3 regions of the Yokenella regensburgei genome follow, and region 3 is predicted to be linked to each of the others. Evidence: predicted binding sites of a transcription regulator. Region 3 holds the regulator's gene; each other region holds the start of a gene.
What was found. Region 3 encodes LexA, which represses DNA repair genes until DNA is damaged. Its sites were predicted from a motif close to TNCTGTATGTACATACAGNA; they were not measured.

Region 1: a site for LexA is predicted at 6,536-6,555, ahead of dinB (DNA polymerase IV). Genes of this name have one in related genera too.
Region 2: a site for LexA is predicted at 6,838-6,857, ahead of sbmC (DNA gyrase inhibitor SbmC). Genes of this name have one in related genera too.

What each region holds. Positions count from the first base shown of each region.
Region 1 covers NZ_RBIZ01000007.1:24,087-34,081, reverse strand. Annotated here, with positions in the region: gene C7387_RS20165 (porin) at 275-1,372, shown strand; gene crl (sigma factor-binding protein Crl) at 1,425-1,826, opposite strand; gene frsA (esterase FrsA) at 1,884-3,128, opposite strand; gene gpt (xanthine phosphoribosyltransferase) at 3,235-3,693, opposite strand; gene pepD (cytosol nonspecific dipeptidase) at 3,952-5,409, shown strand; gene dinB (DNA polymerase IV) at 5,463-6,518, opposite strand; gene nqrM ((Na+)-NQR maturation NqrM) at 6,621-6,824, opposite strand; gene nqrF (NADH:ubiquinone reductase (Na(+)-transporting) subunit F) at 6,827-8,050, opposite strand; gene nqrE (NADH:ubiquinone reductase (Na(+)-transporting) subunit E) at 8,063-8,659, opposite strand; gene C7387_RS20120 (NADH:ubiquinone reductase (Na(+)-transporting) subunit D) at 8,666-9,304, opposite strand; gene C7387_RS20115 (Na(+)-translocating NADH-quinone reductase subunit C) at 9,297-9,995, opposite strand, start outside.
Region 2 covers NZ_RBIZ01000003.1:528,947-538,941, forward strand. Annotated here, with positions in the region: gene hisG (ATP phosphoribosyltransferase) at 1-74, opposite strand, end outside; His leader region at 120-244, opposite strand; gene hisL (his operon leader peptide) at 220-270, opposite strand; gene C7387_RS02530 (SDR family oxidoreductase) at 445-1,269, shown strand; gene C7387_RS02535 (LysR substrate-binding domain-containing protein) at 1,311-2,225, shown strand; gene yoeI (membrane protein YoeI) at 2,462-2,524, shown strand; gene plaP (putrescine/proton symporter PlaP) at 2,514-3,872, shown strand; gene sbcB (exodeoxyribonuclease I) at 3,931-5,355, opposite strand; gene dacD (serine-type D-Ala-D-Ala carboxypeptidase DacD) at 5,561-6,733, shown strand; gene sbmC (DNA gyrase inhibitor SbmC) at 6,880-7,353, shown strand; gene C7387_RS02565 (FUSC family protein) at 7,457-8,515, shown strand; gene C7387_RS02570 (DUF496 family protein) at 8,681-9,001, shown strand; gene C7387_RS02575 (cobyric acid synthase) at 9,182-9,995, shown strand, end outside.
Region 3 covers NZ_RBIZ01000005.1:32,073-42,067, forward strand. Annotated here, with positions in the region: gene malM (maltose operon protein MalM) at 1-494, shown strand, start outside; gene ubiC (chorismate lyase) at 686-1,183, shown strand; gene ubiA (4-hydroxybenzoate octaprenyltransferase) at 1,196-2,065, shown strand; gene plsB (glycerol-3-phosphate 1-O-acyltransferase PlsB) at 2,097-4,517, opposite strand; gene C7387_RS15205 (diacylglycerol kinase) at 4,647-5,015, shown strand; gene lexA (transcriptional repressor LexA) at 5,125-5,733, shown strand; gene dinF (MATE family efflux transporter DinF) at 5,808-7,127, shown strand; gene zur (zinc uptake transcriptional repressor Zur) at 7,161-7,676, opposite strand; gene C7387_RS15225 (cupin domain-containing protein) at 7,791-8,279, shown strand; gene C7387_RS15230 (conjugal transfer protein TraF) at 8,507-9,703, shown strand; gene dusA (tRNA dihydrouridine(20/20a) synthase DusA) at 9,785-9,995, shown strand, end outside.

The DNA.
Region 1 (9,995 bases), on a different contig from region 3:
CAATAAGAGGAAATTTGATGTTGAAGTGACGTTTTAACAGGTGTCAGGCCGCTTGCCAACTCCCACGGCACAAGGCGTAACACTTTATTGCGCGGGATCAGCAAGCCTGCCTGCAACATTTGACATTTTTATGACAGAAACATGAAAACACAGTTTTTTAAAATTATTCTTACTTTGTCATAAAACTTTCATTTCAGAGGGTTAAAAACCTCTCTGTTTTTCACGGGACAGAGATCCCACGAATATTAGCGCGTTTGAAAACTCGGGAATGAAAATGAAAAAAAGCACACTGGCATTAGTGGTAATGGGCGCAATGACCTCTCTGGCTGCCCAGGCTGCAGAAATTTATAACAAAGACGGGAACAAACTGGATCTGTACGGCAGGGTTAAAGCTGAGCACTACATGAGCGACAACAATGCTGTCGACGGTGACCAGTCTTATATCCGTCTGGGCTTTAAAGGCGCGACCCAGATTAACGACCAGCTTTCAGGTTACGGTCAGTGGGAATACCAGGTTGCCGCAAACCGTGTGGAAGGCGATCCGAATACCGCTAAAACCCGTCTGGCGTTTGCTGGTCTGAAAGCCGGTGACTACGGTTCATTCGATTACGGTCGTAACTACGGCGTGCTGTATAACGTCGCCGCTTACACCGATATGATCCCAGAATTCGGTGATGACTCCTTCGTTAAAACCGACAACTTCATGACCGGCCGTGGTAACGGCATGGCGACCTATCGCAACAACAACTTCTTCGGTCTGGTAGACGGTCTGAAGCTGGCGCTGCAATATCAGGGTAAAAACGAAAATGACGCCCGCGCCGCCAGCAAAGCGAACGGTGACGGCTTCGGTACTTCTCTGAGCTACGACTTCGGCGATTCTGGTTTCACCCTGGGTGCTGCCTATGCTAACTCCGACCGTACTCAGGCGCAGGAAAGCCAGCGTCTGGGCCACGGCGCCAACGCCGAAGCCTGGACCACCGGCGTAAAATATGATGCTAACAACGTCTACCTGGCCGCTATCTATGCGGAAACCCGCAATATGACGCCAATTTCTGGTACCGCTTCAATTAACGGCGTAAATACCAGCGTGAGCGGTTTTGCGAATAAAAACCAGGCATTCGAAGTGGTCGCCCAGTACCAATTCGACTTCGGCCTGCGTCCGTCCATCGGATATATCCAGTCCAAAGGTAAGGATATTGAAGGCGTTGGCGATGCAGACCTGGTGAAATACATCGACGTCGCGGCAACCTACTACTTCAATAAAAACATGTCAGCGTTTGTGGATTACAAAATCAACCAGCTGAGCGATGACAACAAACTCGGTCTGAACAATGACGACGTGGTGGCATTAGGTCTGGTTTACCAGTTCTAATTTCCGCCATAAAAAAAAGCCCTTCTGATGAAGGGCTCTTTTTATTTTATCTTCAGGCCGAAAGCCTGACGGCTTCTTCGTTAAAATCATCCGCAGGTTCGAACTCAAGGCCCAGCCCAGCCAGCAGCTCTTTAACACGTTCATGGAACGTGCGCCGCGTTAGCTCAAGCTTCTCAGTCACTTCGCTGTCCTTGATAACCGTCGGCTGCCACTTGCCGTCTTTGTCATAAAGACCGAACTGGTAGCTGTAGGTAAAACGCTTTTCCTGCGCTTCCATAATCATCCACCAGCCCCAGAATTCACGCTTTTCCGGAGCCGGTTTAACATTTACACATACAGCAAGGCAGTCGAAAAAAAAGCGAGTATCTTCACACTGTTCTTCGCGAATATAAGGGCCAAGCGCAGCAAATTTCTTGATCAGTCTACTTTTCGGATGTCCACTCGGTAACGTCATTGCGATCTCCTTTAGTGATGCAACTGTTTTACCAAATCAATAAAATTTAGCAATATATTAACTTAATTGCCGGTTGATCCATGTGGCAATTTCCTTCAAAGCTTTGTCAAAATTGCGATACACCGGATTAAACGGAATCGATAATAATTTTCCCTCGGCGGATGACGAGGTGATTAAACGCGATTCCTCTTCCGGGCTGAACGGGTCGTTCTGCCAGAAGCCGGAAAGCATCGGGGTTGGACAACGGCGTCCCAGCAATCCCTGGGTTTTCAGGGAGTAACGGTTTAGCTCGACGCGCAGCGCCTCATCCGAAGAATCGTGCATACCCAGCCGCGAGGCCAGTACGTCGAGGTACATCTCCGGTACGCTGCCCTGACGCGCCGGATCGACCAGGAGATGATGTACGACCGGCCCAAGACAGGCGACGGCCCGCAACCGGGAGGATTCCAGATAAGCCAGACGCACCGCAATATTCCCACCAAAGCGGAAACCAAACGCCGCCACGCGGGTATTATCGACCCAGGGAATATTCGGCAGTGACTTCAGTACGTGCTGGTGCAGAAAACTGGAATCCTGGGTGAGTTTCCACTTTGACGAGAATCCAATTGAAGGCATATCGAGCGTCAGCATCGCAATACCCAATGGCGCTAAATAGTTCTCGTAGAGGTTGTAATAATCGCTCTGCAGAGCATCAAGACCACCGCACATCAGCACGGTTGGGAATGGTCCTTCGCCGCCGGGCATATGTAAGAAGCCCACCACGGATGGGCCATCCGGAATGGTAAACTCCAGTTCACGAATGGTGCCAGGCAAACGCTGTGCCGCCTCTTCAAAAGCACGGTTAGCCAACGCCTGAGCCTGCTCGGCCAGGTCATCGCCTTTAAGGTGCGGATAAGCGGCAATACTATAAAGCTTGGAGGCGTGCATCCAGTGGCGCCCACTCAGCTTTTCATCCGTCTCCTGGCAGGCTTTTTGCTGCCAGAGCATCGCCTGTTTCGCCCACTCGTAGATCCAGTTGCCACCACGGTAACCCACAACCGTGTCGTAGAGCTCAGGATCGGTGCGTTCGGCATCACTCATGACGATACGCGACTGCACGTCAAGAATCTCCTGCGGAGAGACGCCGCGCCAGACCCACATCAGGCGGTTGACCATCCGATACCAGTGCGGGGTGCTCTGGCCTTCCAGTGCCAGATGCATAGCGGGTTGATGGTCGCGATGCGCTCGACGGACCAGAGTAGATGTTTCCGGATGCTTGAACCGGGGTTTGAACAGGGTTTCGCTGAGGTTAGCCTCTGACATCGCGCAGCCTCCATGAGAACGATACTGCCCTTATTGTAACCTGCCCGCGCCCAAAATGAATAACGCCCGGCTAAACCGGGCGTTATTTTACAAAATACGTTGGCGATTAACGGCCAGAGATTGGCGGTACGAAGACTACGCCCATATCCCACGGCTGTTCAATCCAGGTATCCTGAGGGATATCAATCACATAATCGTCTACCAGCGGCTGACCAGCCGGTTTAGCAAAAATGGTAACGAAGTGAGCTTTTGGATACATTTCGCGGATAGCGACCGCAGTGCCCCCCGTATCAACCAGATCGTCGATAACGATGAAGCCTTCACCGTCACCTTCAGCGCGCTTCAGAACGGTCAGCTCACGCTGATTGTCGTGGTCATAGCTGGAGATGCAAACGGTATCCACATGACGAATTCCCAGCTCACGGGCCAACAGGGCGCCTGGTACCAGACCACCACGGCTAACGGCAATAATGCCTTTCCACTGTTCAGCGGGCAGCAGGCGGCTTGCCAGCTTGCGGGCGTGAATCTGCAACATGTCCCAGGTGACGACGTATTTTTCGCTCATGTCATATATCCCAGCCTGTCTAATACGGCTTAAAAAGTGTTCGAGGGGGAAAAGGTTGCGCGAGATTATAGAGATCTGGCGCACTAAAAACCAGCGTTAAGCGGCGGAGCCTGCTCTTTTTGCATGCCTGGCACTACCAGAGCAGGCAGAAAGTGGTATTCTCGAACACCATCTCGCAAGCACTGCTTGTGTTGAAAATGAATTAGCTAACCCTTTACCTGCAAGCGACTTTTGCAGAATGCCGTAAGGAGACTTATCGTGTCTGAACTGTCTCAATTATCCCCGCAACCGCTGTGGGATATTTTTGCCAAAATTTGTTCCATCCCGCATCCGTCCTACCACGAAGAACAACTCGCAGCGCACATCATGGGCTGGGCGAAGGAAAAAGGCTTACACGCAGAACGCGATCAGGTTGGTAACATTCTGATTCGTAAAGGCGCGACCGCAGGTATGGAAAACCGTAAACCGGTCGTCCTGCAGGCGCACCTCGACATGGTGCCGCAGAAAAATAACGACACCGTTCACGACTTCACTAAAGACCCGATTCAGCCGTATATCGATGGCGAGTGGGTCAAAGCGCGTGGCACCACCCTTGGCGCAGACAACGGTATCGGCATGGCTTCTGCCCTGGCGGTACTGGCTGACGACGCCGTTCAGCACGGTCCGCTGGAAGTGCTGCTGACCATGACCGAAGAAGCGGGCATGGACGGCGCGTTTGGTCTTCAGCCGAACTGGCTACAGGCCGATATCCTCATCAACACCGATTCCGAAGAAGAAGGCGAAATCTATATGGGTTGCGCCGGTGGAATTGACTTCACCTCTAACCTGACGCTGAACCGTGAAGCGGTACCGGCAGGATTCCAGAGCTTCAAACTGACGTTAAAAGGCCTGAAAGGCGGTCACTCCGGCGGTGAAATCCACGTTGGTCTGGGCAACGCCAACAAGCTGCTGGCGCGCTTCCTGGCCGGTCACGCAGAAGAGCTGGATCTGCGCCTGGTCGATTTCAACGGTGGTACCCTGCGCAACGCTATTCCGCGTGAAGCCTTTACCACCGTTGCCGTTCCGGCAGATAAAGCCGATGCACTGAAAGCACTGGTCAGCACTTATCAGGACATCCTGAAAAACGAACTGGCGGAAAAAGAGAAGAATCTGGTCGTGCTGCTGGAATCCACTAGCCACGACAAAGCGGCGCTGACTGCGGCTTCTCGTGACGGATTTATTCGTCTGCTGAACGCCACACCGAATGGCGTTATCCGTAACTCCGACGTAGCGAAAGGCGTGGTGGAAACCTCCCTCAACGTCGGCGTTGTGACCATGACCGACAGCAACGTTGAGATCCACTGCCTGATCCGCTCGCTCATCGACAGCGGTAAAGACTACGTGGTCAGCATGCTGGATTCTCTGGGCAAACTGGCGGGTGCCAAAACCGAAGCGAAAGGCGCGTATCCTGGCTGGCAGCCGGACGCTAACTCTCCGGTGATGCATCTGGTACGTGAAACCTATCAGCGTCTGTTCAACAAGACGCCGAACATCCAGATTATCCACGCCGGTCTGGAATGTGGTCTGTTCAAGAAACCGTATCCGAACATGGATATGGTTTCCATCGGGCCAACCATTACTGGCCCGCACTCTCCGGATGAGCAGGTTCATATCGAAAGCGTTGGCCAGTACTGGACGCTTCTGACTGAACTGCTGAAGGCGATCCCGGCGAAGTAAGCCATTACGTAGCGTACCCGGCAGCATTGTCGGGTGCGCTGCGCTTACCCGACCTACAGTCCAAGCACCAGCTGGCGCTCCATTTGTGGATCCAGCAGCGTCACGTGCAATCCCACCAGCCTTACCCCCCTGCCGCTTCTTCGTTCCTGCCAGGTGTTATACGCCGTAGCAATTAAATCGGCTTTGTTAAGCTTCGGCCAGACGTGTTCCTGGGTTGTGAGCTGGAAATCGTTGAATTTAAGTTTGATCCCCTGACGAGCAATCAGCAGATCCGGTTTCACCTTCGCCAGCCGACGCTCCAGCTCAGGGTACAGCCGTTCAATGATGGCTTCACACTCTGCCCAGTCGTGAATATCTTCTATCAGGGTACGCTCTACGCCCACCGATTTACGCAGGCGCTCACTGCTTATCTCACGCTCATCGATCCCCTGGCTGCGCTCCCACAGCACCCGACCAAACTTGCCAAAACGCTTGAGCAGCATGGCGAGATCGCTTTTCTGCACATCTTCGCAGGTACGTAGCCCCATACTTTCAAGCTTTGCGGCGGAGACTTTCCCGACCCCGGGGATCTTTGCAAGCGGCAGCGTCTTCAGAAAGGCCGGGACATCGGCGGGGGTTATCACATACTGGCCGTTGGGTTTGTTGAGATCGGAGGCAATTTTAGCGAGGAATTTAACCGGCGCGACGCCCGCCGAAGCCGTCAGCTGCAGCTCGTTGAATATCGTCTGGCGGATCTCCTGGGCCATCAGCGTTGCCGAGCCCAGGCAATGAACGCTGTCGCTGACATCAAGATAAGCTTCGTCCAGCGATAAGGGCTCGATAAGCGAGGTGTAGCGGGAAAAGATTTCGCGAATATGCACCGAGGCTTCTTTATAGGCGTCGAAGCGTCCTGGCAGCAGCGTGAGATGTGGACACAGCTTCAGCGCCATCGCCGTCGGCATGGCGCTGCGTACACCAAATTTCCGCGCCGGGTAGTTGGCGGTACTGATAACCCCCCTTTGTACCCGACTGCCGCCAATGGCTATCGGGATGTCGCGCAGGGCTGGATTATCCCGCATTTCAACCGCGGCGAAAAAACAGTCCATATCGACATGGATAATTTTGCGCATTGTTAGCCCTCACCCACCACTGGATAAGTATACAGCACAATACGAAGTTTTGAGAAGGGGGATGAAGACCCTCTCCCGACGGGAGAGGGTGAAAGGCAAGGCTTAGAGGATACGGTTCGCTTCGCGGGCCATGCGTTTTTTCCGCGCGTCGCAGGGCTCCGGGCAGTCGCAGACTTTTTCCATCCCGAGGGAGGAGATACCACCGCAGCTACCCTGAATGCTTTTACGCTTCACCAGATACCCAAGCGACATGCCGAGAACCACCAGCAAAAAGATGCCAAATGTCGCCAGAAACACGGTTAACATCATCAGCCTCCAAAGTCGTCGAGCATGATGTTTTCATCCTCCACGCCCAGGTTTTTCAGCATGCTGATAACCGCTGCGTTCATTACCGGCGGCCCGCACATATAAAACTCACAGTCCTCAGGCGCCGGGTGGTCGCGCAGGTAGTTTTCATATAGCACGTTATGGATGAAGCCTGTATAACCCGTCCAGTTATCTTCCGGCTGGGCGTCAGAAAGCGCAACGTGGAAGGTAAAGTTCGGGTTATCACGCGCCAGCTGTTCGAACTCGTCGTCATAGAACATTTCGCGCAGCGAGCGCGCCCCGTACCAGAAGCTGATTTTACGCTTGCTGCCCAGACGCTTGAGCTGATCGAAAATGTGCGAACGCATTGGCGCCATCCCGGCACCACCGCCGATGAAGACCATCTCAGCGTCGGTCTCTTTGGCAAAGAACTCGCCGAACGGCCCGGAGATGGTGACCTTGTCTCCCGCCTTCAACGACCAGATCCAGGAGGACATAATACCCGGCGGGACGTCCGGCGCCGACGGCGGCGGCGTGGCGATACGCACGTTGAGCATGATAATCCCCTTCTCATCCGGGTAGTTCGCCATCGAGTAGGCGCGCAGCGTCGGCTCCGTAACCCGAGATACGTAGCGGAACAGATTAAATTTGTCCCAGTCTCCGCGGTACTCTTCGGGCACATCGAAATCGGCATAAGCCACTTCATGCGGCGGGCATTCAATCTGAATATAGCCGCCAGCGCGGAACGGTACGCTTTCCCCCGCCGGGATAGCGAGCTTCAGCTCTTTAATGAAAGTAGCTTTGTTGTCATTCGAGATGACCTCACATTCCCACTTCTTCACGCCGAAAATCTCTTCCGGCAGCTCGATTTTCATGTTCTGGCGTACCGCCACCTGACAGGCCAGGCGACAACCGGCTTTCGCTTCACGTTTGGTGATATGGGCAAGCTCGGTCGGCAGAATGTCACCACCGCCCTCTTTCACCGTCACCCGACACTGCCCGCAGGAGCCACCGCCACCGCAGGCGGAGGAGACAAAAATACCATTGCCGGAGAGCGTATTCAGAAGCTTGTCGCCCGCAGGCGTGCGCAACCTGAGGTCTGCTTCATCGTTAATTTCAATGGTCACGTCACCGGCGTTAACCAGCTTCGATCGCGCCGCCAGAATCAGTCCCGACAGCACCAGAACGATCAGGGTGAACATCACCACCCCAAGAATAATTTCCATACTTTTCCGCCCTTACAGCTGCACACCGGAGAAGGACATAAAGCCCAACGCCATCAGGCCGGTGGTGATAAAGGTGATCCCTAAGCCACGCAGTCCTGCGGGCACGTTCGCATATTTCATTTTTTCGCGGATCCCCGCCATCGCGACAATCGCCAGCATCCAGCCAATACCGGATCCGAATCCATATACAACAGATTCACTGAAGTTATAGTCGCGCTGCACCATAAATGAGACGCCGCCAAAAATGGCGCAGTTTACGGCAATCAGCGGCAGGAAGATGCCGAGCGCGTTGTACAGCGCCGGGAAATACTTATCGAGGATCATCTCGAGAATTTGCACCAGCGCGGCAATAACGCCAATAAAGGTGATGAAGTTGAGGAAGCTGAGATCCACCCCTTCCACCAGCGCACCGTCGCGCAGCACCAGGTTATACACCAGGTTATTGATTGGCACCGACAGGCCGAGCACGACGGTCACCGCCACGCCAAGACCAAACGCCGTAGATACCTTCTTCGACACCGCGAGGAAGGTACACATACCGAGGAAGAAGGCCAGCGCCATGTTCTCAACAAACACCGCCCTGACAAACAGAGTGAGATAATGAGCCATTCGCGGTTACTCCTTTTCCTGCTGTTCGGGCTTCCAGGTACGCAGTGCCCAAATCAACAACCCGATAATAAAGAATGCGCTGGGTGCCAGCAGGAACAATCCGTTCGGCAGATACCAGCCACCGTTTTGCACGGTATCCAGCACCTGAACACCAAACAGCTTGCCGCTGCCGATAAGCTCACGCACAAAACCAACCACAATCAGGATAACGCCGTAGCCAAGGCCATTACCGATACCGTCCATAAAGGAGGCCAGCGGCGGCGATTTCATGGCATAGGCCTCCGCACGCCCCATCACGATACAGTTGGTGATGATTAGCCCCACAAAGACCGAAAGCTGCTTCGAGACTTCATAGGCAAACGCCCGCAGCAGCTGATCGACCACGATCACCAGCGAGGCAATAATCGCCATCTGCACGATGATACGTACACTATTTGGGATGTGATGGCGGATCATAGAGATAAACATGCTGGAAAACGCCGTCACCAGAGTGACCGCGACGGTCATCACCACCGCCGTCTCGAGCTTGGTAGTTACCGCCAGCGCCGAACAGACCCCCAGCACCTGCAGGGCAATCGGGTTATTGGCGAGCAGCGGCCCGACCAGCACCCGCTTAACTTCTTTCATCTCGCTTTGTTCAGCCATTGTTCAGCACTCCTTCACGAACCTGTTTCAGGAAAGGCCCAAAGCCCAGCTCGCCCATCCAGAAATCAAAACTGTGTTGTACGCCATTTGAGGTGAGCGTCGCGCCGGAAAGACCATCCACGGCATATTCATCACCGGGACGGGCTGCGCCCTTCATGACCTTCAGCGCCGGTGAACCGTTGTCGTCGAGGATTTTCTTACCGACAAACTGTGCCCGCCAGTTCGGGTTTTCAACTTCACCGCCAAGCCCCGGGGTTTCACCCTGGTCGTAGTAAGTAATCCCTTTTACCGTCCGGCCATCGGTTTCCAGCGCGACAAAAGCGTGCATCATCGACCACAGGCCGTTGCCGTATATCGGCAGCACCACTTCCTGCACCTTTTGCTGGGCGTCTTTCACCAGATAGATTTCAACCATGTTGCTGCGTCGCTTAATCCCGGCAGGATCCTGGCCTGCCTCAAGCGCAATACTGCGCTCCGGGTCTTTCAACGCCTGCGCCTGGTTGAATTTCGTCGGGTCTTTATCCAGCAGCGTACCGGTTTTCAGCTCCAGCAGACGTGGGGTGATACGGGAGTTAAAGGTCTGTGCGACGTCATCGGCGCTCATCTCTGGCTGCATCAGCCCGGCGACCGCAAGGATGTTGCGCTGCTTATCCAGCTCACGCTGCGCCTGCTGGCGCGATTTAAGTCCTAC
Region 2 (9,995 bases), on a different contig from region 3:
AGTAATTCGCGTGAATCGTCGCTAAGACGCCCGGATTTCTGCATAGCTATGCGTAAACGATTGTTGTCTGACATTGTGGTTTCCTCGTTAACCTGTCTAAATCTTCTGGATCCGACCCAATAAAAAAGCCCCCGGAAGTATTCTCTTCCGGGGGCTCTCTCTTGCGTTCATGCACCACTGGAAGATCTGAATGTCTTCCAGCACACATCGCCTGAAAGACTAGTCAGGATGATGGTGATGATGATGGTTTTTGAATTGAACGCAGATCATAATTTTCTCGTTGAATGCTTATTCACTAGATGTCTTTTAACCTAAACCAGTTCGTCTACCGAAAGCAAGGGCTTTTTTCTATGATTAATTGATTTCATATTGATGCTATAAATTGTCAGCAGGGGCACGCTGGCGTAGCCTGTTAACTGGAGTGAACACCTCAGGAGATAACGCATGAAAAAGGTCGCGATTGTCGGATTAGGCTGGCTGGGTATGCCGCTGGCGCTGTCATTGACGGCGCGGGGTTGGCAGGTCACCGGCAGCAAAACCACTCAGGACGGAGTGGAAGCGGCAAGGATGTGCGGTATCGACAGCTATCCTTTACGTCTGGAGCCGCAGCTGGTCTGCGAAGCCGATGACCTGGATGCGCTGATGAACGTTGATGCCCTGGTGATTACGCTTCCGGCACGCCGCAGCGGGCCGGGCGATGATTTCTATCTGCAGGCGGTGCAGGAGATTGTCGACTCTGCGCTGGCGCATCAAATTCCTCGCATCATCTTTACCAGTTCCACCTCCGTGTATGGCAACGTCAGCGGTACGGTGAAAGAGAACACCCGGCGCGAACCGACGACGCTCAGCGGTAGGGTGTTGAAAGAGCTGGAAGACTGGTTGCATAACCTGCCGGGCACTTCGGTGGATATTGTACGTCTCGCCGGGCTGGTAGGGCCGGGGCGTCATCCGGGCCGTTTCTTCGCCGGAAAATCAGCGCCGGACGGCCAGCATGGGGTCAATCTGGTGCATCTGGAAGACGTTGTCTCCGCGATTACGCTGCTGTTACAGGCTCCGAGCGGCGGACACATCTATAATATATGTGCACCTAAGCATCCAACGCGTGCGGAGTTCTACCCGCAGATGGCCCGCGAGCTGGGGCTTGAACCCCCGACGTTCGGCGTGGGTGACAAGAACGATAAAGGCAAAATTATTGATGGCAACCGGATCTGCAACGAACTGGGATTTGAATATCAGTACCCGGACCCGCTGGTAATGCCGATGGAGTGACATTCGTGTGGCGGGAGTAGCCTTTTGCAGGGGAGGCGACGATGAAGCCACTACTGGATGTCCTCATTATTCTTGATGCTCTTGAAAAAGAAGGGAGCTTTGCCGCGGCGTCGGCAAAGCTCTATAAAACGCCTTCCGCCCTCAGCTACACCATTCATAAACTCGAAAGCGACCTCAATATTCAACTGCTTGACCGCAGCGGCCATCGTGCAAAGTTCACCCGAACAGGACAAATGCTGCTCGAGAAAGGGCGTGAAGTGCTGCACAGCGTGCGCGAACTGGAACAGCAGGCGGTAAAACTCAACGAAGGCTGGGAGAACGCGCTGGTGATTAGCGTCGATGATACGTTCCCGTTTTCGCTGCTAACGCCGCTGATTGATACCTTCTGCCAGCAGTATGGCGTGACGCGGTTGACCTTTGTGCGCGGCGAGCCGGAGAACCCCTGGGAGCGGCTGATGCAGGGCAGTGCCGATATCGTCGTAGGCGCGCTCGGAACGCCCCCCTCGCTGAGTGGTTATGCCTTCGCTCCGCTTGGCGAACTGGAGCAGGTGTTTGTGGTGGCACCGCAGCATCCGCTGGCGCAGGAACCGGAACCGCTGAGCCGCCGGATCCTGAAGCGTCATCGCGCCGTGGTTGTGGGGGAGCCACACGCTTCAGCCACTTCGGCGCATCGCCAACGGCTGGACGATCAACAAGCCATCACGGTTTTCGATTATAAGACTAAACTTGAGCTGCAGTTGAGCGGTCTGGCGTGCGGCTATATACCGCGCTATATGGCGCATCGGCTACTGGAAACCGGTGCGCTGGTGGCGAAAAAAGTCTCACCGGAACAGGTTCTTGACCCTGCATGGATAGGCTGGAATGAGCAGGCCGCCGGCCTCGCCAGCGCCTGGTGGCGGGAGTCTATTTTAGCAAATAGTGCTATCGCCAAGGTTTACCAGAAATCGGGTGATTGAAAATCAGCCATTTAGGCAAAACTTTTGCGTGAGCATGCACTCATTGTCTTGTTTTTGCTAAATGTTGAGGGCACAATACGCCGCCTGCAAAATCAGAGATAAACCGACGAAATTAAACGCGTCGGTTATTTTTTTGCATCGAGCAAAGTCATTCAAAAAAACCAAGAGGCCGGGCTTCGTACCGGATAGATATTTACTAAAAATCGACAGTTGTTGTCGCCGAGGATTCCACAAAAATGGGGCAATTTTTTGCTTACGCGACGGTTATCACCGTGAAAGGAGATTTCCATGTCGCTTAACGTTACTCCAAACACCTCTCGCGTAGAATTACGTAAAACGCTTACGCTGGTTCCGGTTGTCATGATGGGCCTTGCCTATATGCAGCCGATGACGCTGTTCGATACATTTGGTATCGTCTCTGGTTTAACAGACGGTCACGTGCCGACGGCTTACGCCTTCGCGCTGATCGCGATTCTGTTTACCGCACTGAGCTACGGGAAGCTGGTTCGCCGCTATCCGTCTGCGGGCTCAGCCTATACCTATGCCCAGAAATCCATTAGCCCGACCGTTGGCTTCATGGTGGGTTGGTCCTCTCTGCTCGACTACCTGTTCGCGCCGATGATCAACATTCTGCTGGCGAAAATCTATTTTGAAGCCCTGGTGCCGTCGATACCCTCGTGGATGTTCGTCGTGGCGCTGGTCGCCTTCATGACCGCCTTTAACCTGCGTAGCCTGAAATCGGTTGCCAACTTCAACACCGTTATCGTGGTGCTGCAGGTGGTGCTGATTGCGGTGATCCTCGGCATGGTTATCTTCGGTGTGTTCGGCGGTGAAGGTGCCGGTACGCTGACCAGCACCCGTCCGTTCTGGTCCGGCGATGCGCACGTGATCCCGATGATTACCGGGGCGACTATCCTGTGCTTCTCGTTCACTGGTTTTGATGGGATCAGTAACCTGTCTGAAGAAACCAAAGACGCAGAGCGCGTGATCCCGCGGGCGATTTTCCTGACGGCGCTGATTGGTGGTCTTATCTTTATCGTTTCCACCTACCTGTTGCAGCTGTACTTCCCGGATATCTCTCGCTTTAAAGATCCGGATGCATCTCAACCGGAAATCATGCTGTACGTGGCGGGTAAAACCTTCCAGGTTGGGGCGCTGATCTTCTCCACCATCACCGTTCTGGCTTCCGGCATGGCAGCGCACGCCGGTGTGGCACGTCTGATGTACGTGATGGGTCGTGACGGCGTGTTCCCGAAAAGCTTCTTCGGCTATGTACACCCGAAATGGCGTACTCCGGCGATGAACATTGTTCTGGTGGGGGCTATTGCCCTGCTGGCGATTAACTTCGATCTGGTGATGGCGACGGCGCTGATTAACTTTGGTGCGCTGGTGGCGTTTACCTTCGTGAACCTGTCGGTTATCTCGCAGTTCTGGATCCGTGAGAAGCGCAACAAAACGCTGAAAGACCACTTCCAGTATCTGTTCCTGCCGATGTGTGGTGCCCTGACCGTGGGCGCGCTGTGGGTGAACCTGGAAGAGAGCTCGATGGTACTGGGTCTTATCTGGGCGGGTATCGGCCTGATTTACCTGGCCTGCGTGACTAAAAGCTTCCGCAACCCGGTTCCGCAGTACGAAGATGTAGCGTAATCGCAGCATCGCATCAGTTAAAAAAAACCGGAGACTGAGTCTCCGGTTTTTTTATGCCTCAGACAATGTCCTGTGCATACTGCCAGAGCGCTTTCAGCTGCCCCAGCTTCTCGTTATTCCCTTCATACTGACCGTACAGCATCTCGAGCTCCTGGGCGTAGGCCTGCAGGAATTCCGGGGTAAACACATTGCGACGATGCTCCAGCCAGCGCTGCTGCTCGGCTTCGTCCAGCGTGCCCGGGAAGTTGCGCGCCCGGTAGTTAAACAGCAGACGTTCGATGCGTTTATCGGCGAAGGTGATGTCCAGCGCCGGCAGGTTGCGCGGCTCGGTCTCCAGCACGATACGCATCGCGGCGCGATCGGCGTCGCTGAAAAAGCCGTTATACAGCTGGGCGTCGACGTTCTCTGACGGCACAAACGGCTCGGCGTCGGCAAAAATGGCCACCACCTTATCGCGCACCTGCGGGTTATCGCGCAGCAGCTTCAGGTTATCAAGGCAGTGCTGGCGGTTAATGCCCAGACGGTCGGCATCTTCCGGACGCAGGGTATTGCCCTGCGCCAGCACCGGGCACTTGTTGAGGTGTACCAGTTTTACCGGTACGGCGGCATCGTCACCCAGGTCGGCTTTGGCGGTGTACAGGCGCTCGCGCAGCGCATCGCTGTCGAGCTCCAGCAGCGGGGTGACGTCGCCCGCGAGATCAACCATGATGACGGCGTTACGATTTTCCGGGTGCCAGGCCAGCGGAGCGACCCAGCTGGTGTTGCCGCGCCACGCGCCAAACATGCCGGAGATATGCACCAACGGTTTCATCTGCGGCACGTCAATCAGCGCCGTCAGCTTATGCTTACCGCGATGCGACCACAGGTAGTCGAACAGCCGCGGCTGCTGGGTTTTCACCAGCTTCGCCATCGCGATGGTGGCATAGACGTCGGCCATCGCGTCGTGGGCGTTGCTGTGCTCAATGCCGTTGGCTTTGGTCAGATGCTCAAGGCGGAAGCTCGGCAGACCGTCATCGTTCTCCGGCCAGTTGATGCCTTCCGGGCGCAGGGCGTAGCAGGCGCGCATCACGTCGAGCAGATCCCAACGGGAGTTATCGTTCTGCCAGCTCCAGGCATAGGGATCGTAAAAGTTGCGATAGAAAATATTGCGCGTGACTTCGTCATCAAAGCGGACGTTGTTGTAGCCCACTACGCAGGTTTTCGGCACGGTAAAGAGGTCGTGAATACGGCGGGCGAAGGCGGCTTCGTTCTCGCCTTTTGCCAGCGCTTCCTGCGGCGTAATGCCGGTGACCATCACCGCCTGCGGCTGCGGCAGATAGTCGTCAGCGGGCTTGCAGTAAAACACCTCTGGCTCGCCGATGATGTTGAAATCGGCATCGGTACGGATTGCCGCAAACTGCGCCGGCCGGTCCAGCGACGGGCTGATACCGAAGGTTTCGTAGTCGTGAAAGAGAAAAGTTGGCTGCGTTGCAGAATCAGACACCCGAAGCTCCATCCTGAATGAGATTGACCCGCTATGGTAAACCATCCGGCCATCACATCCGAAGTAAAAGGCGGGCTTTCTCGAGTAAATGCACAAAAAAGCACGCGCGGGTAGTGGGGGCTGTCACACTTTTTTGCAATTAATTGCTGCGAAGCGGCGCGAACTTCCGTAAAAAGGTCAACGATTTTAAAACGACATTGAGGATATGCTGTTGAAACGCCGTTTGTTTATTGTCGCATCTGTATTTGCGATCGGTATCTCGTCTGCGCAGGCCGCCGACCCTATTGAGTTCACTCCTGCAGCGCCGGCGATTCAGGCCGGATCGTGGGTATTAATGGATTACACCACGGGCCAAATTTTAAACGCCGGCAACGAACACCAGCAGCGCAACCCCGCCAGCCTGACTAAGCTGATGACGGCCTATGTCGTCGACCGCGCTATCGACAGCGGCCGTATTTCATCCAATGACATGGTCACCGTGGGCCGCGATGCGTGGGCCAAAGGCAATCCGGTCTTCGAAGGTTCCTCGCTGATGTTCCTGAAGCCGGGCGACCGTCTGACGGTGCGTGACCTGAGCCGTGGGATGATTATCGATTCCGGCAACGACGCCTGCGTAGCGCTGGCGGACTACATCGCCGGTGGCCAGCCGCAGTTCGTGAAGATGATGAACGACTACGTGAAGAAGCTGGGTCTGACCGACACCAATTTCGAAACCGTGCATGGTCTGGATGCGCCGGGCCAGCACAGCTCCGCCTACGACCTGGCGGTGCTTTCCCGCGCCATTATCCACGGCGAGCCGGAAGTCTATAAGATGTACAGCGAAAAGAGCCTGACGTGGAACGGCATCACCCAGCAGAACCGAAACGGGCTGCTGTGGGATAAAACCATGAACGTCGATGGTCTGAAAACCGGGCACACTTCCGGCGCGGGCTTCAACCTGATTGCCTCAGCCGTAGACGGCAACCGTCGCCTGATTGCGGTAGTGATGGGCGCCGAAAGCCCGAAAGGGCGTGAAGAGCAGGCGCGTAAGCTCCTGCAGTGGGGCCAGCAGAACTTTTCAACCGTGCAGATCCTGACTAAAGGTAAGCAGGTGGGCCTGGAGCGTATCTGGTACGGCGATAAAGAGAAGATTTCGTTAGGCACCGACCAGGACTACTGGCTGGCGCTGCCGAAGGCGGAAATTCAGAACATTAAAGCGAAATACGTGCTCGACCGTAAAGAGCTGGAAGCGCCGATTGCCGCGAATCAGCGCGTGGGGGAAATCGAGCTTTACGATCGCGATAAAATCGTGGCCCGCTGGCCGCTGGTGACGCTGGAAAGCGTTGAAAAAGGGGGTATTTTCTCCCGCTTTAGCGACTGGCTGAAGCACAAGTCCTGATCCTGATAACCACCAGGTGGCCATCGCGCCACCTGGTTCCTTCCCGCGGTTCTCAATTCTGTGAAATATCGCACATACTTCTGCTCAGACCCTGGCTACATTTTATATGTATATTTATCCAGTATCTCAACATGGGTGGAGGCACAATGAACTACAGCATCAGAGAACATGACAAGCGTACGATCGCCGGTTTTCACATGGTTGGCCCCTGGGAGGAGAAGGTCAAAGAGGGGTTTGAGCAGCTGATGAAATGGGTGGATGGCAGGCAGATCCCGGCGCTCGAGTGGCTGGCGGTGTATTACGATAACCCTGAAGTCGTTCCGGCAGAAAAGCTGCGCTGTGCGACCGTTGTGGCGGTGCATGAAGATTTCGTTATTCCTGCGAACAGCGAAGGCGTGATCAAAACCGAAGTGGAAGGGGGAGAGTACGCCGTGGCGAAAGCGCGGGTCACCAACTTTGATTTCTCCACCCCGTGGTACCAGTTCTTCGAAAGCCTGCTGAAAGACGAAGACTGGCAGTGCGCGCCGAAACCCTGCTTTGAAGTGTACCTGAACGACGGCAACCAGGATGGCTTCTGGGACATTGAAATGTACGTCGCCGTAGAGCGCAAGGCCGGGTAGCATTTTTTGACCCTGCAATGGGCAAGGTTTTTGGCAGTCATGTGATGCGTTCAGCAGAAAACCCGTTACAATTGTGCTTTCTACAGCTTGCCGGAGTGCGGGTGTGCGTGCTGACAAATCCCTGAGTCCTTTTGAGATTCGGCTATACCGCCATTACCGTGTGGTTCACGGGGTGCGGATAGCCCTGGCGTTTATACTGACCTTTCTTCTTGTCCGCTGGTTCGATATCCCGGAAGGCACCTGGCCGCTCATTACCCTGGTGGTGGTGATGGGGCCTATCTCCTTCTGGGGCAACGTGGTGCCGCGTGCGTTCGAACGCATTGGCGGCACCATCCTCGGCTCCGCGCTGGGCCTGGTGGCGCTGAAGCTGGAGCTGATGTCTTTACCGCTGATGCTTATCTGGTGCGCCGCCGCCATGTTCCTCTGCGGCTGGCTGGCGCTCGGGAAGAAGCCCTATCAGGCGCTGCTTATCGGTATCACCCTCGCAGTAGTGGTCGGCGCACCGCCGGGGGATTTAACCACCGCGCTGTGGCGAAGCGGTGACGTTATCTTCGGCTCGCTGCTGGCCATGCTGTTCACCGGGGTCTTTCCGCAGCGCGCGTTCCTGCACTGGCGCATTCAGATGGCGAGCTTCGTCACCCAGTACAACCGCCTCTATCAGGCGAGCGTGTCGCCCAACCTGGTCGAGCGCCCGCGTATCGACAAACACCTGCAAAAAATGCTCGGTGAAGTGGTGAAGATGCGCGGCTTTATTACGCCCGCCAGCAAAGAAACGCATATCCAGAAGGCCATTTTCGAAGGTATTCAGACCGTCAGCCGTAACCTGGTGTGCATGCTCGAGCTGCAAATCAACGCCCACTGGGCCTCGCGCGCCAGCCACTTCGTGATGCTGAACGCCCACACGCTGCGCGACACGCAGCAGATGACTCAGCAAACCCTGCTGACCATCGCTCATGCGCTGTACGAGGGCAACCCGCAGCCGATCCTTGCGAATACCGAAAAGCTTAACGACATCGTCGCCGAGCTGCGCCAGCTGATGCAGGAGTACCAGGGAGAGAAACTGTCGGAGACGCCTATTCACGGCTACGTGTGGCTCAGCATGGAGCTGGCACGCCAGCTTGAGCTGCTGTCGCATCTGATTTGCCGGGCATTGCGCAAATAAAAGACTAATGAGCTGGCTTTTACGCCAGGTTGTTTCGATTCAGCAGCATTTAGGGTTATGATGGGCCCAAAGCAAAAACCATTGTCATCAGCGATTGCTATGCGTAATGTAGCCCGATAGCAGCCGCTTTAACGAATCCGAAGCTCAAAAATCAGGGGTGTAAAAATGGAAACAACTAAGCCGTCGTTCCAGGACGTACTGGAGTTTGTTCGTCTGTTCCGCCGCAAAAACAAGCTGCAGCGTGAAATTCAGGACGTTGAGAAAAAGATCCGTGACAACCAGAAACGCGTTCTGCTGCTCGACAACCTGAGTGATTACATCAAGCCGGGCATGAGCGTTGAAGCCATTCAGGGCATCATCGCCAGCATGAAGACCGACTACGAAGACCGCGTTGATGACTACATCATCAAAAACGCCGAGCTCTCCAAAGAGCGTCGCGACATCTCTAAAAAGCTGAAAGTGATGGGCGAAAACAAAGCTGAATAATGCATGACGGCGGTGAGAGTCTCCCTCTCACCGTTTTCTTTTTTTCTTGTTACCTTTCTTGTCAAAATCCTGCACAAATCATAGGAATACCGTTTCCGCTTATTTATCATAGCGCTCATTCATGCGCTTTCGATTCGGTGGGTCAATACGGTGAAACAAAAACCACAGGTGTTATCCGTCATGCTGCAGGGCACGGCATCGGATGTCGGAAAAAGCGTTCTGGTCGCCGGGCTTTGCCGGATCTTTCACCAGGACGGTCTCAAATCAGCTCCTTTCAAATCACAAAACATGGCGCTCAACTCCGGCATTACCGATGACGGAAAAGAGATGGGCCGAGCACAAATCTTTCAGGCTGAAGCGGCGGGTATTCGCCCCGACGTGCGGATGAACCCTATTTTGCTGAAACCAACCACCGACCGTCAGGCGCAGGTGGTTCTGATGGGTGAAGTGGCACAGTCGATGGACGCGGTCAGCTACCATCACTACAAACCGCAGCTGCGTGAAACGATCCTCGGCGCATGGCGCAGCCTGGCGGAAGCGTTTGACGTGCTGGTGCTGGAAGGCGCGGGCAGCCCGGCGGAAATCAACCTGCGCGATCGCGATATCGTCAATATGGGCATGGCGGAGATGGCCGAATGCCCGGTTATCCTCGTCGCCGACATCGATAAGGGCGGGGTGTTTGCCTCGATTTACGGCACCCTGGCGCTGCTGCAGGAGAGCGAGCGCTGGCGGGTGAAGGGCGTCATCATCAACAAATTCCGCGGTGACGTGTCGCTGCTGCAGCCGGGCCTTGAGCAGATTGAATTACTCACCGGTGTCCCGGTGCTGGGGGTCATGCCGTGGCTTAACGTCGATCTTGAAGAAGAGGACGGCGTGGCGCTGCAGTATCGCCGGGCGCGGCTGTCGCCGGAGGCCTCGGTGAATATCGCGGTGGTTGAATTCCCGCATATCGCCAACTTCACCGATTTCAACCCGCTCAGCGCCCAGCCGGGCG
Region 3 (9,995 bases):
TGACGCCTGCGCTGGGTCAGCAGAAAATTTATGTTCTGGTGTTCACCACGCCGCAGGACCTGCAGAAGACCACCACGCTGCTGGATCCGGCGAAAGCCTATGCCAAAGGCACCGGTAATGCGATTCCGGATATTCCTGACCCGATTGCCCGCCACTTCACCGATGGCACCGTGAAACTGAAGGTGAAAACCTCGTCAGGCTCCAGCGTGCTGGTTGGCCCGTTGTTTGGCTCCTCAACGACTGGCCCGGTGACGGTAGGCAATACGGCAGCACCGGTTTATGCCGCGCCGGTTGCCGCCGCGCCAGCTCCGGCACCGGCGAAGAAAAGCGAGCCCGTGCTGACCGATACCGAAAGCTATTTCAATAACGCAATCAAACAAGCGGTTGCGAAGGGTGATGTTGATAAAGCGCTGAAGCTTCTGGACGAGGCAGAGCGCCTTGGATCCACCTCAGCGCGTTCCACCTTTATCAGCAGTGTAAAAGGCAAGGGGTGACCGTCTCCCCGCAGTGCTGATGTTTTAGGCTAAGCCTTTCGGAGCGCCCTTTCTGGGCGTTCCTTTTTTTGTGACCTGCCTCTGCTGTTGCATAGCTGTTGCGCCGATGATCGTATATTGACGTTTGAGCCCCCACGAAATTGGTTTTCTGCGATACAATGCCGATAAATCAGGTATTGGAGAAGTCAGGCATGACACATCCTGCGCTCACGCAGCTGCGTGCGCTGCGCTATTTTGACGCAATTCCCCCTCTGGAACCGGAGCAGCTCGACTGGCTGTTGCTGGAAGATTCCATGACTAAACGTTTTGAGCAGCAGGGCAAGCAGATAACGGTCACCATGATCCGTGAAGGCTTCGTCACGGGCGATGAGATAGCCGAAGAACGAAGTCTGTTACCCGAAGAACCGCGTTACTGGCTGCGCGAGATACTGCTGTGCGCTGACGGTGAGCCGTGGCTTGCCGGCCGTACCGTCGTGCCGGAGTCGACGCTGAGTGGCCCGGAGCTGGCATTGCAACAACTCGGGAAGACGCCGCTGGGGCGCTATCTGTTTACGTCCTCGCAGCTCACCCGTGACTTTATTGAAATTGGACGCCATGCAGACCTGTGGGGGCGTCGTTCCCGCCTTCGCCTGAGTGGAAAACCGCTGCTGCTGACAGAGCTGTTTTTGCCTGCATCGCCGTTGTATTAAGAGGTAGAAGAAATGGAGTGGAGTCTGACGCAGCATAAGTTGTTGGCGTATAACCGCCTGATGCGTACCGACAAACCGATAGGCACGCTGCTGCTGCTGTGGCCGACACTATGGGCGCTGTGGCTCGCCGAACCTGGAGTTCCTCCGCTGTGGATCCTGGCGGTGTTTGTGGCGGGCGTCTGGCTGATGCGCGCGGCGGGCTGCGTGGTGAATGACTACGCCGATCGAAAGTTCGACGGCCATGTGAAACGCACTGCCCATCGGCCATTGCCAAGCGGAGATGTCACCGAGAAAGAGGCGCGGGTGCTATTTGTGGCGCTGGTGCTGTGTTCATTCGTCCTGGTGTTGACGCTGAATACCATGACGATTTTGCTGTCGGTGGCAGGTCTGGCGCTCGCCTGGGTATACCCGTTCATGAAGCGCTATACCCATTTGCCACAGGTGGTGCTGGGGGCGGCATTTGGCTGGTCAATTCCCATGGCCTTTGCCGCAGTTAGTGAGCACTTACCATTAAGTTGCTGGTTAATGTTCCTCGCTAACATTCTGTGGGCGGTGGCGTACGACACCCAGTATGCAATGGTTGACCGCGACGACGACCTGAAAATCGGCATTAAATCGACCGCCATCCTGTTTGGGAAAAACGACAAACTGATTATCGGCATTTTGCAGGCCGGCGTGCTGGCGTTGATGGTGACAATTGGCTGGCTGAATCAGCTGAACTGGGAGTTTTACTGGGCGGTGGCGATTGCCGGGGCGCTGTTCGTTTATCAGCAGAAGCTGATTAAAGACCGCGAACGTGACGCCTGTTTTAAAGCGTTTATGAACAATAACTACGTTGGACTGGTGCTGTTTATCGGTCTGGCAATAAGCTTCCTTGGTTAATAAAAAGGCCCTCACAGAGGGCCTTTTTCATTTAAGCGTCCTGGCTTGCACTCTCAATCGTCAAGCGCACGTCGGAGGTAATTAACTCCGCCAGCATCTGATAGACCTTCATCGTTTCATTCGTGTCCGCATCACCGGTATCACTGATGAACCCTTCATCGCGTAGCGTCAGTACCAGAGTACTGAACACGGCTTTATCAAAGAACTCTGGTGCGTTGATCCCGTGCAGCACCGACAGACGCTGCGCCACGGTACGGCTCTCTTTCTCAAGCGTACTGCGGTTGATGGACGGGTTCGCGCTCAGCAGCCAGAAGGTGATGGCGTAACGCTGCAGCGTTTCACGTGCGCCCGCTGCCAGCAGTTGCAATGTACGGGAGTGTGAAGCGTTAATGCGCAGCTCACCCTCTTCCAGTGTGACCAGCTCCTGACGCTGCATTTCTGCGATCAGTGCATCGATAACACCCGCCAGCTCGTCTTTTTCCCAGCGCAGGAACAGCTCAGCCTTCAGCAGCGGGTAGAGCGTGTCGATGTGGCGCTGAACCTCGCTACGCGAGATGTGACGGTGCTGAGTGATAATTGCGGCCAGCAGCGACGGCATCATCAGCATGTGGGTGATGTTGTTGCGATAGTAGGTCATCAGCACCGCCTGCTCGCGCGGCAGAATGATGATATCGCCGATGGTATCCTTCTCGACTTCGAACTTGTTCATCTGCAACGCGTGATCGATAAGCGCGCTGGCAGACATTGACGGTACGGTCGAATCTGGTGAATACGGCACATTACGCATCAGCTCGAGATAGCACTCCAGCTGCTGGGTCAGTTGCTCACGGGTGAGCGAACGCTGGCGCGAGGCCAACAGCGCGGTACAGCACAGGTTCATGGCGTTTGCCGCACCGGCATTGTTGATGCGGACCATCAGGTCTGCTGCAATGTTGTTCACCGTCGGCGTCAGCCAGGCCGGACGTATCGCTTCGATAGGATCGATAGCTTCGCGCCAGGTCGGGACGTGCTGGTTCAGGTAGGTCGTGAGCGGCATCGGTTCGCCGAAGTTCACATAGCCCTGGCCCAGATTGCGTAACTTGCTAAGACCGCGCAGCATCTGCGGCAGGCTCTCTTTCTCTTTGGTCGCCCCGCGCAGCTCTTTGGCGTAAGTCCCCACTTCCATCACGTGCTCGTAGCCGATGTAAATCGGTACCAGGGTGATAGGACGGGTACCGCCGCGCAGCATCGCCTGAATGGTCATCGACAGGGTACCGGTTTTCGGATCCAGCAGACGACCAGTACGGGAACGACCGCCCTCCACAAAGTACTCAACAGAGTAGCCACGGCTGAACAGCTCACCCAGATACTCGCGAAATACGGTGGAATAGAGCTTGTTACCCTTGAAGGTACGACGAATAAAGAACGCGCCAAGGCGGCGGAACACCGGCCCTGCGGGCCAGAAGTTCAGGTTGATACCGGCAGCAATATGCGGCGGCACCAGACCCTGGTGATACAGCACGTAGGAAAGCAGCAGGTAGTCCATGTGGCTGCGGTGGCAGGGCACATACACAATCTCATGACCGTCGTGAGCCAACTGGCGAACGCGCTCGGCGTTGTGCACGTTAATGCCCTGGTACAGACGGTTCCAGGTAAAGCCGAGAATACGGTCAGTCAGGCGGATCATCTCGTAGGAGAAGTTGGCCGCAATCTCTTCCATCAGCGCAATAGCGTTCTGTTGCGCCTTCTCGTGGGAAATTTTCTTGCTGCGCGCTTCATCTTCAACGGCACGAGCGATAGCCTTTGAGGCCAGCAGCTTGTTGAACAGGTCCTGACGCGCCGGCAGACGCGGCCCAACCGCGGCCAGACGCTGACGAGCAAAGTGCATGCGTGCCACTCGCGCCAGTTTCTGAGCGATGGTTTTGTCGGTACCGTGCTCGGTTGCCATCCAGCGCAGCGACACCGACGGCGAGAAGCGCACAAAGCTGTCGCGGCCAAGCCAGGTGACGGCGAAGAACTTCTGAATGCCGTTCAGCATGCGCAGCGGCGGGTTCTCTTCCCCTTTCTCGCGCCCCGGGGAGCGACCGAACATCACCGATACCGGTACCATCTGCACGTCCAGATCGGGATTGCTGCGGTGCAGATCCAGATAGTCGTGGAACAGCTTGATGGACTCTTCTTTCGGGGTGTAATACGTGAAGACACGCGGGCCACCGTGAATGAAGACGTAGCGCGGCAGCAGCGTGCCGTCTATCTCCAGCGGTTCCAGCGGATCGGGTAAGTCGTGCGCCAGGCATTGGGCGCGCAAAGTCAGCAGGTCTGCCTTAGAGTTGTAGGGCAGCACGTACATAATCGGGCGTGACGTATCGAGCCCTAACTCCTGCGCAGGTTCTGCCGGAATAGACTTGCTTTTTACCAGGATGCTTAATGGTAAATTCAGTAATTTGTAGTAAATTCTTGGCCAGCCAGACATAAACGATGTAAAGCCTCTGGTTAATAATGCAATTGCGCGGCAAGAATACCAGAAAGCGTACAGAATTTCTGCGCGTGTGCCGTGCGTCTACACTGTGATTAACATATAAAATCGAAAAAGGTTCATTTAATGGCCAATGATACCACTGGGATAACCCGCATCATCAAAGCCGCTGGCTACTCCTGGAAAGGATTCCGCGCCGCCTGGCGTAACGAAGCCGCCTTCCGCCAGGAGGGGACCGTCGCGATTCTGGCCGTCATCATTGCCTGTTGGCTGGATGTCGATGCGATAACCCGCGTTCTGCTGATTGGCTCGGTCCTGTTGGTGATGATAGTGGAAATTCTCAACAGTGCGATCGAAGCGGTGGTCGACAGAATTGGCCCGGAGCACCACGAGCTCTCCGGTCGTGCGAAAGATATGGGCAGCGCCGCGGTGCTGCTGTCTATTTTTATCGCATTAATCACCTGGGGCACGCTGTTGTGGTCGCATTTTCGATAATGCTTCCAGAATTGATTAAGACACTTGTTTTTTGTGCTTTTTGTGGTTCCAAAATCGCCGTTAACTGTATATACTCACAGCATAACTGTATATACACCCAGGGGGCGGGATGAAAGCGTTAACGACCAGGCAGCAAGAGGTGTTTGATCTCATTCGGGAACATATCGGCCAGACCGGTATGCCGCCAACACGTGCGGAGATCGCCAAGCAGCTGGGGTTCCGTTCCCCGAATGCGGCAGAAGAACACCTGAAAGCGCTGGCGCGTAAAGGCGCCATCGAAATTGTGTCTGGCGCGTCGCGCGGTATCCGCCTGCTGGTGGAAGAAGAAGAGGGTTTACCGTTAGTAGGCCGTGTTGCCGCCGGTGAACCGCTGCTGGCACAGCAGCACATTGAAGGTCACTATCAGGTTGACCCGGCCATGTTCAAACCGAGCGCGGATTTCCTGCTGCGCGTCAGCGGTATGTCGATGAAGGATATCGGTATTCTGGACGGCGACCTGCTGGCGGTGCATAAAACTCAGGATGTGCGTAACGGCCAGGTGGTCGTCGCGCGTATTGACGACGAAGTAACCGTAAAACGCCTTAAAAAGCAGGGTAACACCGTCGAACTGTTGCCGGAAAACACCGAGTTCACCCCGATTGTGGTCGATCTGCGTCAGCAGAGCTTCTCTATCGAAGGGTTGGCAGTAGGCGTAATCCGCAACGGTGAGTGGCTGTAACCCTTCCTTAACGACTGCGGTACAACGCTTGCCGCAGTCTGCTCCTCTCTTGATCTCTCTTCAGGCATTTTTCTATGCAGCTTTTCAACGCAGCCGATAAGGCGCTGTGGCGTCTGGCGTTGCCGATGATTTTCTCCAACATCACCGTACCGCTTTTGGGTCTGGTGGATACCGCTGTGATTGGTCATCTCGACAGCCCCGTGTATCTCGGCGGTGTGGCGGTAGGTGCTACGGCAACCAGCTTCCTGTTTATGCTGCTGCTCTTTTTGCGCATGAGTACGACCGGATTTACCGCCCAGGCGTTTGGGGCGAGAGATCCCCAGGCCCTGGCAAGGGCACTGGTTCAGCCGCTGCTGCTGGCGTTAGGCGCCGGAGTGCTGATAGTCCTGCTGCGGGAGCCCATTATCAATCTGGCGCTGCAGGTGGTTGGTGGCAGTGAGGCTGTGCTGGAGCAGGCGCGGCGCTTCCTGGAGATTCGCTGGCTTAGCGCTCCGGCGTCGCTGGCAAACCTGGTGCTGCTGGGCTGGCTGCTTGGCGTGCAGTATGCCCGTGCGCCGGTCATCCTGCTGGTAGTCGGCAATATTCTTAATATCACCCTCGACCTCTGGCTGGTTATGGGACTGCATATGGATGTGCAGGGCGCGGCGCTGGCGACGGCTATCGCTGAATACGCGACCTTTTTCATCGGCCTGCTGATGGTGCGGCGGGTGCTGCGGCTGCGCGGCATCACCCGAGAGATGCTGAAAAACGCCTGGCGGGGTAACCTCCGGCGGCTGCTGGCGCTTAACCGGGACATCATGCTGCGTTCGCTGTTGCTACAGCTGTGTTTTGGTGCGATCACCGTTTTAGGTGCGCGACTTGGCGGCGACGTTGTGGCGGTGAACGCGGTGCTGATGACGATGCTCACCTTTACCGCCTATGCCCTGGATGGTTTTGCCTATGCCGTGGAGGCGCATTCCGGGCAGGCATACGGCGCGCAGGATGGCAGCAAATTGCGCCACGTCTGGCACGCGGCATGTCGGCAGTCGGGCCTCGTGGCGCTGGCTTTTGCGCTGGTTTATCTGCTGGCTGGAAAAGGGATCATCGCACTTCTGACTTCGCTCCCCGAGCTGCAGCAACTGGCAGATCGCTATGTTATCTGGCAGGTGGTGTTACCGCTTATCGGCGTCTGGTGCTATCTGCTCGACGGTATGTTCATCGGAGCGACGCGCGGCGCTGAAATGCGTAACAGCATGGCGGTTGCAGCGGCAGGTTTCGCCCTGACCTTACTGACGGTACCGCTGCTGGGGAATCACGGATTGTGGCTGTCGTTGGCGGTGTTTCTGGCGTTGCGCGGTTTGTCGCTTGCATGGATCTGGCGTCGACACTGGCAGCGTGGGACCTGGTTTGCGTGATGCAGAAAGGGCGGTCATTGACCGCCTTTTTTGTTAACGGGGCTTTTTCTTCACCTGAATAGAGTGGTCATGACCACAATCATCAGGATGGCGGCAGGCTTCCACTTCCACGCAGGCAGAGCACAGGCCATGGGCTTCAATCACGTTGTGGCGCAGGGCAAAACCCATTCTCGCCGCCAGCGTATGCATGATGTCCTCAACCCCTTCAGCGCTCTCTTCTTTCACCACGCCACAGCGATCGCAGATAAACATCGCGGAAGTATGCGTAGGCTTATCGAACATGTGGCACAGCACGTAGCTGTTAGTGGACTCCACTTTATGCACAAACCCCTGCTCAAGCAGAAACTCGAGGGCGCGATAGACAGTAGGGGGTTTGGCCTGCGGCTCGGCTTCCCGTAGCAGGTCTAGCAGGTCATAAGCGCTGATAGCACCCGGCTGCAGGCTCATCAGGCGTAATACCTCAAGGCGCTGCGGAGTCAGGCGCACACCGCGTTGCGCACACATTTTTTCGGCGTGTGCTAACAGCTTTTGCGAAGTTGTCTTATCCATGAGCATCCTCAGGGTGCGAAATGTATTTCGTTACTTTATCACATTAAGTCTAAAACACCGAGATCCCGGCGGGTGTGCTATACCTGATGCATCTCACGTTCAGGATAAAAGATAATGAAAAGACCAGATTGCATTCGCCACTGGCGTGAAGTGGAAGGTCCGGATGACTCGACTTATTCCGGTAGCAAGGAGCTGTTTTCGATTGGTGCGCCGCTGGCGCGTCGTTTAGGGCTCACTCGTATGGGTATTCACCACGAGCGTCTGCCGCCTGGCCGCAGGACCTCTTATCCACACGCAGAAAGCGATGAGGAGGAGTTTATCTATGTGCTGGAGGGGCATCCGCATGTATGGATCAACGGTTATCTCTGGCCGCTGTCGCCCGGTGATAGCGTAGGTTTCCCGGCAGGAACCGGGGTGTGTCATACCTTCATTAATGACTCGGAAGAGGACGTCTGTTTATTAGTGGTCGGGGAGGCAAATAAGAAACATAACCGGATTTACTACCCGTTAAACCCGGATTACGCCGCAACCCGGGAGGATCGATGGGTGGATCACCCGCCGCAATTTTTTGGCCCACATAACGGCAAACCTTCCGCAAAATAGCATCCTTGACTATAAATATTGAGGGCCATCACAAACTATAACCAAATCAGTGATGGCCACTGCAATTGAACTCTGGGTTTAGACGCTTTTTCCATCGTTATTCACAGCAATAGTTCACCCCTTTCCAGGAGATAACAGAAAGGGATAAACACTTAACTGCAAATAACGAGAGTATTGTGAAATATAACGTCAAATATTCAGCATTATCGCTGGCAGTTTCACTTTTTATGGCAAATCAGGCGGTAGCGGCAAATACGTGGTCGGAAGCGCGCGGTGACGCAATGGGGGGAACGGGGGTGGCTTCCGCGAGCTACGGTAGCGCCATTTTCATCAACCCCGCGCTACTGGCAAAAGCGAAATCCTCTGATGGTATTGCGGTTGTCGCTCCGGCGCTTGGTGCGCAGATAAGCGATAAAGACAATCTGCGCGATCAAATCGACGACATCAGCGATGATGTCGATAACTATCGTAACTCTCTCAAGAATATTAATATCTTCGATCTGTTCCGTCCTGGCTCTCCGGGATACAAGCAGGTCTCTTCTGCGGCGGGCGATCTCGCCGACCAGCTCGATTCCCTGAAAGGTAAAACTGCCAATGGCAAGGCGGCAGGCGGCATTGCGGTGAGCCTGCCGAGTGATGCACTTTCGGTGGCGTTTATGGCGAAAGCATACGCCAATGCCCGGGTGAGTTCGTACATCGATCAGGGTGATATCGACCTGCTGCGGAGTATCCAGTCTGTGCCTGCCCGTGCGTTGACGGTGGATCCCAACTCGCTACAGTCGAAAGGGTTTGGCCGGGCGGCTATCGTATCGGACTACGGGGTAGCCATTGCGCGCCAGTTTGATATTGGCGGCGTTCCAGTGTCGCTCGGCGTTACGCCGAAGCTGCAGCAAACATGGCTCTACAACTACACCGTCTCGATTTACAACTATCACAGCGGCGATCTCAACAACAGTCGTTACCGCAACAGTGATACCGGTTTTAACGTCGATGCCGGGATGGCGGCCGATTTTGGTGAAAGCTGGACGGTGGGTCTGAGCGGGCAGAACCTGATGTCCCGCGACATTGATACCAAAGAGGTTGATGGCGTGCGTGACACCTACCAGATCCGCCCGCTGGTGACGGCAGGCGTCGCCTGGCACAACGAGTTGCTGACCCTGACCGCAGATGGCGATCTGACGGAAACGAAGGGTTTCAAAAGCGAAGATAACTCCCAGTACGTGGGCGTGGGCGCTGAAGTGAAGCCGCTGCAGTGGCTGGCGCTGCGCGCCGGTTATCGCGCGGATGTGAAAAACAACGACAGCAACGTGTTCACCGCCGGTGTTGGCTTCGCGCCGCTGAATACGGTTCACGTCGACCTGATGGGTCTTTACGGTGAGGATGAAACCTGGGGGGCAGGGGCACAGCTCAGCCTGACCTTCTGAGGACGCGCGGAGGTTCACGCCTCCGCGCTGTCTTTGTGCTATAGTAGCGCCCCTTTTTACCCGGATGCTTAAATATTCGCCATGCTGCAAGAAACGCCGACACCTGTTTTCCCTGCTCACCGCTTCTCTATTGCGCCCATGCTCGACTGGACGGACAGACACTGCCGCTATTTTCTGCGCCTGCTGTCGCGCCAGACACTGCTGTATACAGAGATGGTGACCACCGGCGCCATTATTCACGGTAAGGGCGACTATCTGGCATATAGCGAAGAAGAGCATCCGCTGGCCCTGC